Regions from separate parts of the Limosilactobacillus pulli genome, predicted to be linked through region 1. Evidence: predicted binding sites of a transcription regulator. Region 1 holds the regulator's gene; each other region holds the start of a gene.
The links. The regulator LexA, encoded in region 1, represses DNA repair genes until DNA is damaged. The targets are predictions, from matches to a motif close to CNAACANNTGTTNG.

Region 1 (3,283 bases):
CCTTCCTGAGGGCAACTATATTATCGTCGCACCGCACCGTACCTGGATGGATCCGGTTCTATTGGCTCTGGCCGTTTATCCTAAAAAATTTACGTTCATGGCCAAAGAAGAGCTGTTCAAAGGACGCTTTGCCAGCTGGTTTCTGCGCAAGCTGGGTGCCTTTCCCGTCAACCGCAAAAATCCCGGTCCCTCTGCCATCAAAACTCCGGTCAGGCTACTGAAAAACAGTGATCGCTCAACCATCATCTTCCCGACTGGCTCGCGCTATTCCAGCAAGATCAAAGGCGGCGCGCTGATCATTGCCAAAATGGCCAACGTGCCGCTGGTGCCCGCCGTCTACCAAGGGCCATTGAAGCTAAGCAGCATCTTCAAACGGCAAAAGCGCAAGATCAGTTTTGGCGAGCCAATCTATATTGACCGTAAAATGCGGCTGACCGATGAGAATCAACAGGAATTGGAACGCCAGATGCAATTGGCATTCGATCAACTGGACGACGAGCTTGATCCCAATTACCACTACTATATGCCAGAAAAGCCCAAAAACGATGACTTTTAATCAAGCTTAAAGTCCTGACCTTAGCCTGGCAGCTGGCCAACCATAATCGGTCAGACTGGTCAGGATTGGCACCAATACTAATCAAAAAGGATCGATGCAGTGCACCGGTCCTTTTTGATTACTATTTGCCTGCTTTACGCGCTTGGGCCTTCATCGCTTGCATCATTTGGTGCAGTTTGCGATCTGAAGGTTTTTGGCCCATCTGCATCATCATCGTCCGCAGCATATCTTCAGAAATCGGCGGATTGTTACGCAGGTAGTTTTCCATGTATTTCCGAGCACCAAAGAAGCCAACCAAAAGGCCAACCAGCAGTGCCAGGATGATCAACATGATACTAAGCCCAGTACTCATGGATTTTTCCCCCTTATTTTAGATAACGATACTAATGTTACACGATATCGGCGTCAAATAAAAGGCGCATTCGATGAATTAGTCATCACGCAGCCCTTTTTTACGTTGAATCTGCCGAACTTTTTCCGGAGTGACCTCTTTGCCATCCTTATCAAAGATCCGCATCATTTCAATATTTGAGCGAAAAGCTTCCCGGAAATTCTTCAGATATTGATCACGCAGCTGTTTGCGTTCAGCTTTTTCGGCCGCAGTCAGTCCTTCTGTTTTGTTTTTATGCGCCAGCTCATTGATTCGTTTGAGCAGCTTTTCTTGTGCTTTTGAATCAGCCATAATTTTCTTCCCCTCTGCCTTAAACAGCGATTTTTACGTTACTTAGTGTAGCGAACGCCGCATTATTTAGCAAGCAATCCGCGCCGTTAAGTTTCAACGAACGTATGTTTGAAAACATTTGGCAAGTGTGATATAATTACTCCAAATCTGAAAATGAGGTGGCAACATGGTAAAAACAGCAGCCAGCAAGCAAATGGCCGTTCTCAGCTACATTCATCAACAGGTCGCCACTCACGGCTATCCGCCAACCGTTCGCGAAATCTGTAAAGCTGTCGGCCTTTCATCTACATCTACCGTTCACGGGCATATCAATCGGCTTATCAAGAAGGGGTACCTGCAAAAGGATCCTTCCAAGCCGCGTGCCCTAGAGATTACGCCCGCCGGCATGGATGTCTTGGGAATTGCGCCAAAGCAGGAAAAAATTCCATTGTTAGGAATCGTTGCTGCCGGTGAGCCGATTCTCGCGGTCGAAGATGCAACCGATTATTTCCCGATACCGCCTTCGATTCCGGATCATAACGATCTGTTTATGCTGCAGATTCAAGGTAATTCCATGGTCAACATGGGGATCTTAAACGGCGACAAGGTTATCGTTCGTAAACAGGATGCCGCTAAAAACGGCGATATCGTAATTGCCATGAATGATGACAATGAGGCTACCTGCAAGCGTTTCTTCAAGGAAAACGGTCATTATCGCCTGCAGCCGGAAAATGACACAATGGCCCCGATCATCCTGGACCGGGTAACTATTTTAGGCAAAGTCGTCGGGCTTTTCCGCGACAGCATCTACTAAAAAAGAGATGGGGCAATTCCCACCTCTTTTTTTGTTTTGCTAATCTATCGGCTCTTTTGCATCAGCTTTTTGACTGCTGGAACTGACCGCATCGGGAACGTCTACTTGATGCCCAAACTCCTTTAAGATCTGTTGGTCGTTTTCATTAGGATTTTTCACCTTGCAGGCAACCTCATCCAGATCAACGCGCCAGACATGAACCTGCTTTACCATGTCCTCCGTTAGCGGATGCGGCATTCGTGCCACGTAATGGTGCATCATTACAGTCAGTGCGTGTACTTTGTCTTCAGCTGCCGTCAATTCTTTAACCGTTCCCTTGCCAATTACGCTATGGAAACTGGCACTGAAAAGGCAGTCCCGCACTGCCGGAAGCAGTTGATAGTCGCTTTCCATCTCAACACCAATATGCGGATTAGCCTGCATCAAACGAGCGCGCTGACCGGCCGCATTCCCATGAAAGTAAAGATGAAAATGTTGCTGCTCATCCAATTCATAGCCAAAGTGGACCGGAACGACATACACCGATTCGTCATCCTGTACGCCGAGCCGCGCAATATCGCAATGCGCCATCACCCATTCAACCGTCATCGGATCAAAATAGATATCATTTCTCATCAAAAAGCGCCTCTTTTATAATCGTTTTTTAATAAATTACTGAAACTTGAAAGCCTAGAATCACGGCTAATCACCGTGACTCTAGGCTTTCTCGCGTAAAAAATAGAAAACGCAAGAACTCTCACGTTATACTTAAGTCATACCAAACTAAGTAGAAAAGAGTCTTGCGCGATGAAAAGTATAACCCAAATTCAAGCAAAAAACGACACTAAGCGCCTAATTTCCTCCTTTCTCCACCTGATTGGTCTAGGTCAGCTTAGTAAGCAGGTTAATTTTAAACGGCACTCCGCAATTTCTTTGACCATGATTGTCGCTTGGCTATTCGAGGCCCGTTTTAGTCGGCGCTCGCTTTACCGGGCGCAATCCAGTCCTAACTTTAGTCCCCGGACGGCCCGCAATGTCCTCAATGATGGGCGAATCAACTGGCAAAAATTATTGTGCTTAGTGGCGGTGAAGCTGATCGGTACCTTGCGACCGGTGGTCGACCAACGGCGGCGATTAGCGCTAATCGTCGATACCTTAATTTCCCGTCCATATTCAGTCAAAACGGAATTACTAGCGCGGACGTTTGATCATGACCACCACCAGTATTTGACCGGCTATCGGAACCTAACAATTGGCTGGAGTGATGGTAATA
Region 2 (3,283 bases), on a different contig from region 1:
CAGGGCCTTAAAGTCCTTGACCGTAAATTCAGTATCATGCTCAACCTTACCAGTATCTTCGGCTGGCTTAACGGCACTAATCGCTTCTTGAATCGGCTTGATGATGGTTTTGGGCACGATATGATGGGCCTGATTGTAGGCTTCTTGAATTTCACGCCGCCGCTTGGTCTCATCGATGGCACCCTGCATTGAATCGGTAATCGTATCGGCGTACATGATAACCTGACCGTTAGCATTACGGGCAGCCCGCCCAATGGTTTGAATCAAGGAGCGTTCATTGCGCAGAAAGCCTTCCTTATCCGCATCTAAAATTGCGACCAGCGAAACTTCCGGAATATCCAGACCTTCCCGCAACAGGTTGATTCCGACTAAAACATCAAACTTGCCTAACCGGAGCTCACGAATAATCTGAGTTCGCTCCAATGTCTTAATGTCACTGTGCAGATATTTGACTTTTAAGCCCAGATCCTTTAGATAGTCGGTCAGATCCTCTGACATCTTTTTAGTCAGAGTCGTAATCAAGACGCGCTCGTTCTTTTCGATCCGCTGATTGATCTCACCAACCAGATCATCAATCTGTCCCATAACTGGCCGAACCTCAACCTTAGGATCCAAAAGTCCGGTTGGCCGGATAATCTGTTGAACAACATGATCAGTCTGGGCCAGTTCATAAGGGCCTGGTGTGGCTGACATGTAGATAACCTGATTGATTCGTTCTTCAAACTCGCTTAGTCTCAGTGGCCGGTTGTCTAAAGCACTTGGCAGCCGGAATCCATAATCGATCAGCTGCTGCTTACGAGCGCGGTCACCATTATACATCCCACGTACTTGTGGCATGGTCTGATGTGATTCGTCAACGACCAGCAGAAAATCCTTAGGGAAAAAGTCCAACAGCGTAAATGGTGGCTCGCCGGGCTTTCTGCCATCCATGAAGCGCGAATAGTTTTCAATACCGTTGGTGTAGCCCATCTCGCGCATCATTTCAATATCATAGGTCGTCCGTTGCTGAATCCGTTCCGCTTCCAACGGCTTGCCTTCTTTAGTAAATTTTGCAACCTGCTCTTTCATCTCAGCTTCAATCTGTGGTAAGGCAGTATCCATAATATCGTCACTGGTTAAAAAGTGCGTAGCCGGGAAAATCGAAACCTGTTCACGATCACCGATAATCTCGCCAGTCAAAGCATCGACTTCACGAATTCGATCGATCTCATCGCCAAAAAACTCAACGCGCAGTGCTCGCTGGTCACACGAAGCTGGAAAGATCTCGACAACGTCGCCATGAACGCGAAAACGGCCACGCTGAAAATCAATATCGTTGCGATCAAACTGAATCTCGACCAGGTCTCTAAGCAGCTGGTTACGCTCGATTTCTTGACCAACGTGCAGCGACAAGACATGATCACGATATTCGCGCGGATCACCCAAACCAAAAATACTGGAAACCGAAGCGACAACGATTACGTCATTGCGTTCCAAAAGCGCGCTGGTGGCTGCATGCCTCAATTTATCGATCTCATCATTAATTGAGGCATCCTTTTCAATATAGGTGTCACTGGATGGTACATAGGCTTCCGGCTGATAGTAGTCATAATAGGAAACAAAATACTCAACTGCATTGTTGGGGAAGAACTTTTTCATCTCACCATACAGCTGACCGGCCAGAGTCTTGTTGTGCGACAAAATCAGTGTTGGCTTGTTGTTTTGGGCAATGACGTTTGAGATCGTAAACGTCTTGCCAGTCCCGGTTGCCCCCAGCAGAATCTGGGCATGCTCGCCTTCTTTAAGACCTTGCGTCAACTGAGCAATGGCCTCGGGCTGATCACCGGTTGGCCGGTAGTCAGAAACCAGTTCAAATGGTCGATCAGGCTGACGATAAATCAAAAGAATTCCTCCTTGTTGACGACAGCAGGATTCGCTGATTCTGCCGTCGCATAAAATCGGTACAAGTTTAGCACACGAACGTTTATTCGTCTAACGATTTGCTCCTGCCTTAAAAATAAAAAGCCGCCTGATTTGGCAGCTTAAGCTCTTTAGTTTGATTGGTGCGCAGCTCGTTCCTCCATATCTGGCACAACGCGGGCAATATAGTCTGGCAGCTTCTCTAAGGTTGGCAGCGCCTTATTGTGCTTGTACATCCGTGAGTTGGCCATTCCTTGCCGATTGATCCAAACGTTATGCCAAGACCGATCAGCAGCTGGCTTGATATCTTGCCAATAATCACTGCCGATATGTGCATGAGCCTGTTGGTCAAGGTTGAGCTTTTCGCTGACCAGATCAAATAAGGCTGCCTGTGGCTGGTAATCCTGTACTTGTTCAGCAGTCAAGATGCCATCCAGCCATTCATTCAATTCCTGCAGCTGAGCTTGAGCAATATCATTGTCGGTATTGGCAATCGCATACAGTTTATTATGACGCTTTAATACCGGCAGCGCCTTTAAAGCATCGTTGAATGGATGCAGTTCTTTTTGGGCGGCCAGCAGCTCGTCATAGTGACGACCAAACCAGCCGCGGTCATTAAATTGCACGTCCATCAGCATTAAGGTCTGCTTTAAGATCGTCTTTTGATCCTGGTATGCCTGGCCATACTGTAAGCGAGCCTGGTAGAAGCGGTAAGCCGAAACAACCTGTTCTTCATCCAGTTCTGGCTCTTTGGCAAGTGCTTTTAATGCATCAAAAAATGGCGTTTCATCCAATAGCGTGCCATTAACGGCAAAAGTCAAAATCATTGGCAATTGACCCCTTTTTAAATTATTCTTCACTTAGTATAGCGCATTTTTAATCATCATGACGCTGTTGGGTAGCTAATTTACCCATCAGATAAAACTGCAGTCCCGTAGCTGCCAGATAAATCAGCAGCATGGCCGCCATCCAGCCCATATGATGACCGGCCAGACAAAAGCCGCCGACAAACATGGCAAAATTAGCCAGGCCCGACAGTAGAATCTGACCATCAATTCGACGGCGCGTTGGCTTATCCATTTAAAATCCCCCTTGCAGTAGCGTTGAACTAAATTATAGGCGATCAAGTTCAAAAATGCATTTATTTGTCAAATCAGAAAAAACGTGAAAAAATTAATTATATCTATTCAGTATCGGAAAGGAAGTTGGCCATGTTTGTTACGCCAGCCATGTGCAAAGGATTGGAGCGTGAGTATCTGACCTACCGCTTTAATCGGCATACCAATTATCTAACCGGATTCTTTCGCTCACCACTTTTAAAGCCCGGACAGACCGAGTTTATCTTTCGGCCCACTAAAACAACCATCGCAGCTTATGATCAAGC
Region 3 (3,283 bases), on a different contig from region 1:
CCCTTGCCAGACTGCACTCGATAAAGTGGCGGCAAAGCAATGTATACCTTGCCGGCTTCGATCATTGGCCGCATGTACTTATAGAAAAATGTCAGCAGCAGAATTTGAATATGGGCCCCATCATCATCGGCATCAGTCATGATAATGATCTTATCGTAATTGGAATCAGCAACGTTGAACTCGCTGCCGACGCCGGCCCCAACCGTGTAGATAATCGTATTGAGCTCTTCGTTTTTCAAGACATCATCCAGTTTAGCCTTTTCTGTATTCAGGACTTTACCACGTAATGGCAAAATTGCCTGGAACTTTCGGTCACGCCCCTGCTTGGCACTACCACCGGCTGAGTCACCTTCGACCAAGAACAGTTCATTTTTGGTAGCATCTTTGGATTGAGCCGGGGTCAGTTTACCTGACAGATTGCGTTCCTTGCGACCTTTACGCTTTGATCCGCGTGATTCGTCACGAGCCTTGCGCGCAGCCTCGCGTGCCTGACGTGCCTTGAGTGCTTTTCGGATCAGCTGTTGGGCTTCATCGCCATTTTCCATCAGCACGTAGCTTAGCTGGTCGCTGACGATTGAGTCAACGATCTTCCGGGCTTCTGGCGTCCCCAGCTTGTCTTTAGTCTGACCCTCAAACTGGAGAATCCGTTCTGGAATTCGTACTGATACGACTGCCGTCAAGCCTTCACGTACGTCAGATCCTTCCAGGTTTTTATCGCGTTCTTTTAGCAGACCGACTTTTCTGGCATATTCATTGAAAGTCTTGGTCCAGGCATTGCGAAAACCAGCTTCATGCGTGCCGCCATCTGGAGTGCGCACGTTGTTGACAAAGCTTAAGACGTTTTCTGAATAGCCATCATTATACTGAGCCGCGACCTCTACCTCAACGCTATCCTGCTTGCCATCAAAGTACATGATCTGACCCAGGGTATCTTTGTCTTCATTCAAATAGTCGACAAAGTCCTTGATGCCATCTTCAAACTGAAAGACCTCTTCTTTTTCCTGATCAGCACGCTTGTCGGTCAGCGTAATCTTCAGCCCCTTGAGTAAGAAAGCCGACTCACGCAGCCTTCTGGCCAAAGTGTCGTAGTTATAGACCGTCGTTGAAAAGATTTTTGGATCCGGCTTAAAGGTTACCGTGGTCCCCGATCCAGCGCGGGTATTGCCCATTTTTTTAAGGGTACCGACTGGATTACCGCCGTCGACAAATTTTTCCTGGTAGCGAACGTGATCGCGCACAATCGTCAGCGTCAGCTTGGAAGACAGGGCATTAACGACCGAGGCCCCAACCCCATGCAGACCACCAGATGTCTTGTAGCCATCATCTTGACCAAACTTACCCCCGGCGTGCAGCACCGTCATGATGACTTCTGGCGTTGGCTTACCTGATGCATGCATTCCAACTGGCATCCCTCGACCATGATCTTGGACCGTAATCGAGTTGTCAGGTTCAATCGTGACGTTGATCTCATCGCCAAAACCCGACAAAGCTTCATCGACTGCGTTGTCGACAATTTCGTATACCAGATGGTGCAGGCCATAGGTATCAGTTGAGCCGATGTACATCCCAGGCCGTTTACGAACCGCCTCGAGCCCTTTCAGGATCTTAATGGAGGATGCATCGTATTGATATTCTTTTTCTGCCAAAGAATGGCCCCCCTCGTACAATTTTTAAGTAACGTTTTTTAATATAACTGATTTAACAGATTTTGGCAAACTTTATACAAACATTTGTGCCCCCATTATTTCAATTTGTCAAAGTAAAGTTGCCGTAATCGATCAATGTGCTATTATAACAATTATGCAATCATATTGAGGGAGTTTTTATCAGTTCATGTTTTTAAAAATCTGTTTGATGGCCATCATTGCCTACCTGCTGGGTTCAATTCCGTGGGGGTTGTGGATTGGTCAGATCTTTTACCATAAAGATATTCGGCAATTTGGCAGTGGCAATATCGGCACGACCAACACACTGCGCATCTTAGGACCTAAAGCCGGGGTAACCGTGTTGTTTTTGGATATGTTTAAGGGAACCCTGGCCGCCTGTCAGCCATATTTTTTTCACTGCAGCCAAACCGTCAGTCCGCTTTTGATCGGTCTGTTTGCCGTTTTGGGCCATACCTGCTCAATTTTTGATCATTTCCATGGCGGCAAGGCCGTTGCCACCAGTGCCGGGATCTTGTTGGCCTACAATCCATTGCTTTTTTTAGTAGCATGGGTGATCTACCTGACCGTACTGTTACTGACCAGCATGGCTAGTGCTGCCGGAATCGTTGGCATCACCGCCATCTTTATTATCGCTTTGTGCATCCATGACTGGATTCTGGCAGTCATTGCTGGCTTCTTGACAATTGTGATCATCTGGCTGCACCGTTCCAACATCAAACGTATCTTTAACGGTACTGAGTCACTGGTTCATTTTGGACTAGGTTATCGACGCCAGCAAAAACGCAACCAGAATAAATAGCTTGCATCCAAACGCATCACTTGGCATCATTGCGCCAGCGATGCGTTTTTTGTATGACAAGCTACCCAATTGGAAACCGATTTCCTAAAACTGCTTGCAATCATTTTGAAAGCGCTTATAATAAGGTGTAACGATTTCCTAAAGTCAAAAGATCACTTAGCAAGTATTTAAGAAGAGGTGTGCTTAATTATGACTGTCTTTAATCAACAAAGCTTTCGTCTGGATGGCAAGGTTGCCTTGATCACTGGTGGTGCCAATGGCTTGGGGCAAAACTACTCCAAGGCACTTTCAATGTATGGCGCTAATATCTTCGTAGTTTCCAATTCCAAGCGTGGCTGGGAAGAAACGCGTCAGGCCGTAGAAGCCAATGGTCAAAAGATCGGCTTTTTGCAATGCGACATCACCAAGCCAGACTGTGCCGATTCAATCATCGAACAATGCGTAAAGGAAATGGGCGGTCTGGATATTTTGGTCAACAATGCTGGCATTCAGATTCGCAATGACGTCTTGGAATTCAAGGATGAAGACTGGGATAAGGTCATCAATCTAAATCTCAACGCACTCTACCACATGTCACATGCTGCGGCGAAATACATGGCTAAGCAGAATCACGGTAAGATCATCAACATTGGCTCAATGCAGTCCTATCGTGCCGGTAAGTTCATCTTCCCCTACACGGCAGCCAAGCATGGCGTCTTAGGGCTGACCAAGGCATATGCCGATGCGCTTTCCAAGTACAATATCCAAGTCAATGGTTTGGCACCTGGTTATATTCTTACGGATATGACCAAATCACTGGCTGAGGATCCAGTTCGTG

Region 2: the regulator LexA is predicted to act here: its motif matches at 1,957-1,970, upstream of uvrB (excinuclease ABC subunit UvrB).
Region 3: the regulator LexA is predicted to act here: its motif matches at 1,724-1,737, upstream of parE (DNA topoisomerase IV subunit B).

What each region holds. Positions count from the first base shown of each region.
Region 1 is NZ_CANCWQ010000006.1:40,653-43,935, reverse strand. It holds gene QOS03_RS03175 (lysophospholipid acyltransferase family protein) at 1-556, shown strand, start outside; gene QOS03_RS03170 (YneF family protein) at 678-908, opposite strand; gene QOS03_RS03165 (DUF896 domain-containing protein) at 987-1,238, opposite strand; gene lexA (transcriptional repressor LexA) at 1,405-2,031, shown strand; gene QOS03_RS03155 (pyridoxamine 5'-phosphate oxidase family protein) at 2,071-2,646, opposite strand; gene QOS03_RS03150 (IS4 family transposase) at 2,818-3,283, shown strand, end outside.
Region 2 is NZ_CANCWQ010000011.1:30,383-33,665, reverse strand. It holds gene uvrB (excinuclease ABC subunit UvrB) at 1-1,881, opposite strand, end outside; gene QOS03_RS04950 (HAD family hydrolase) at 2,031-2,726, opposite strand; gene QOS03_RS04945 (hypothetical protein) at 2,776-2,979, opposite strand; gene QOS03_RS04940 (hypothetical protein) at 3,111-3,283, shown strand, end outside.
Region 3 is NZ_CANCWQ010000025.1:9,095-12,377, forward strand. It holds gene parE (DNA topoisomerase IV subunit B) at 1-1,646, opposite strand, end outside; gene plsY (glycerol-3-phosphate 1-O-acyltransferase PlsY) at 1,834-2,466, shown strand; gene QOS03_RS07265 (SDR family NAD(P)-dependent oxidoreductase) at 2,656-3,283, shown strand, end outside.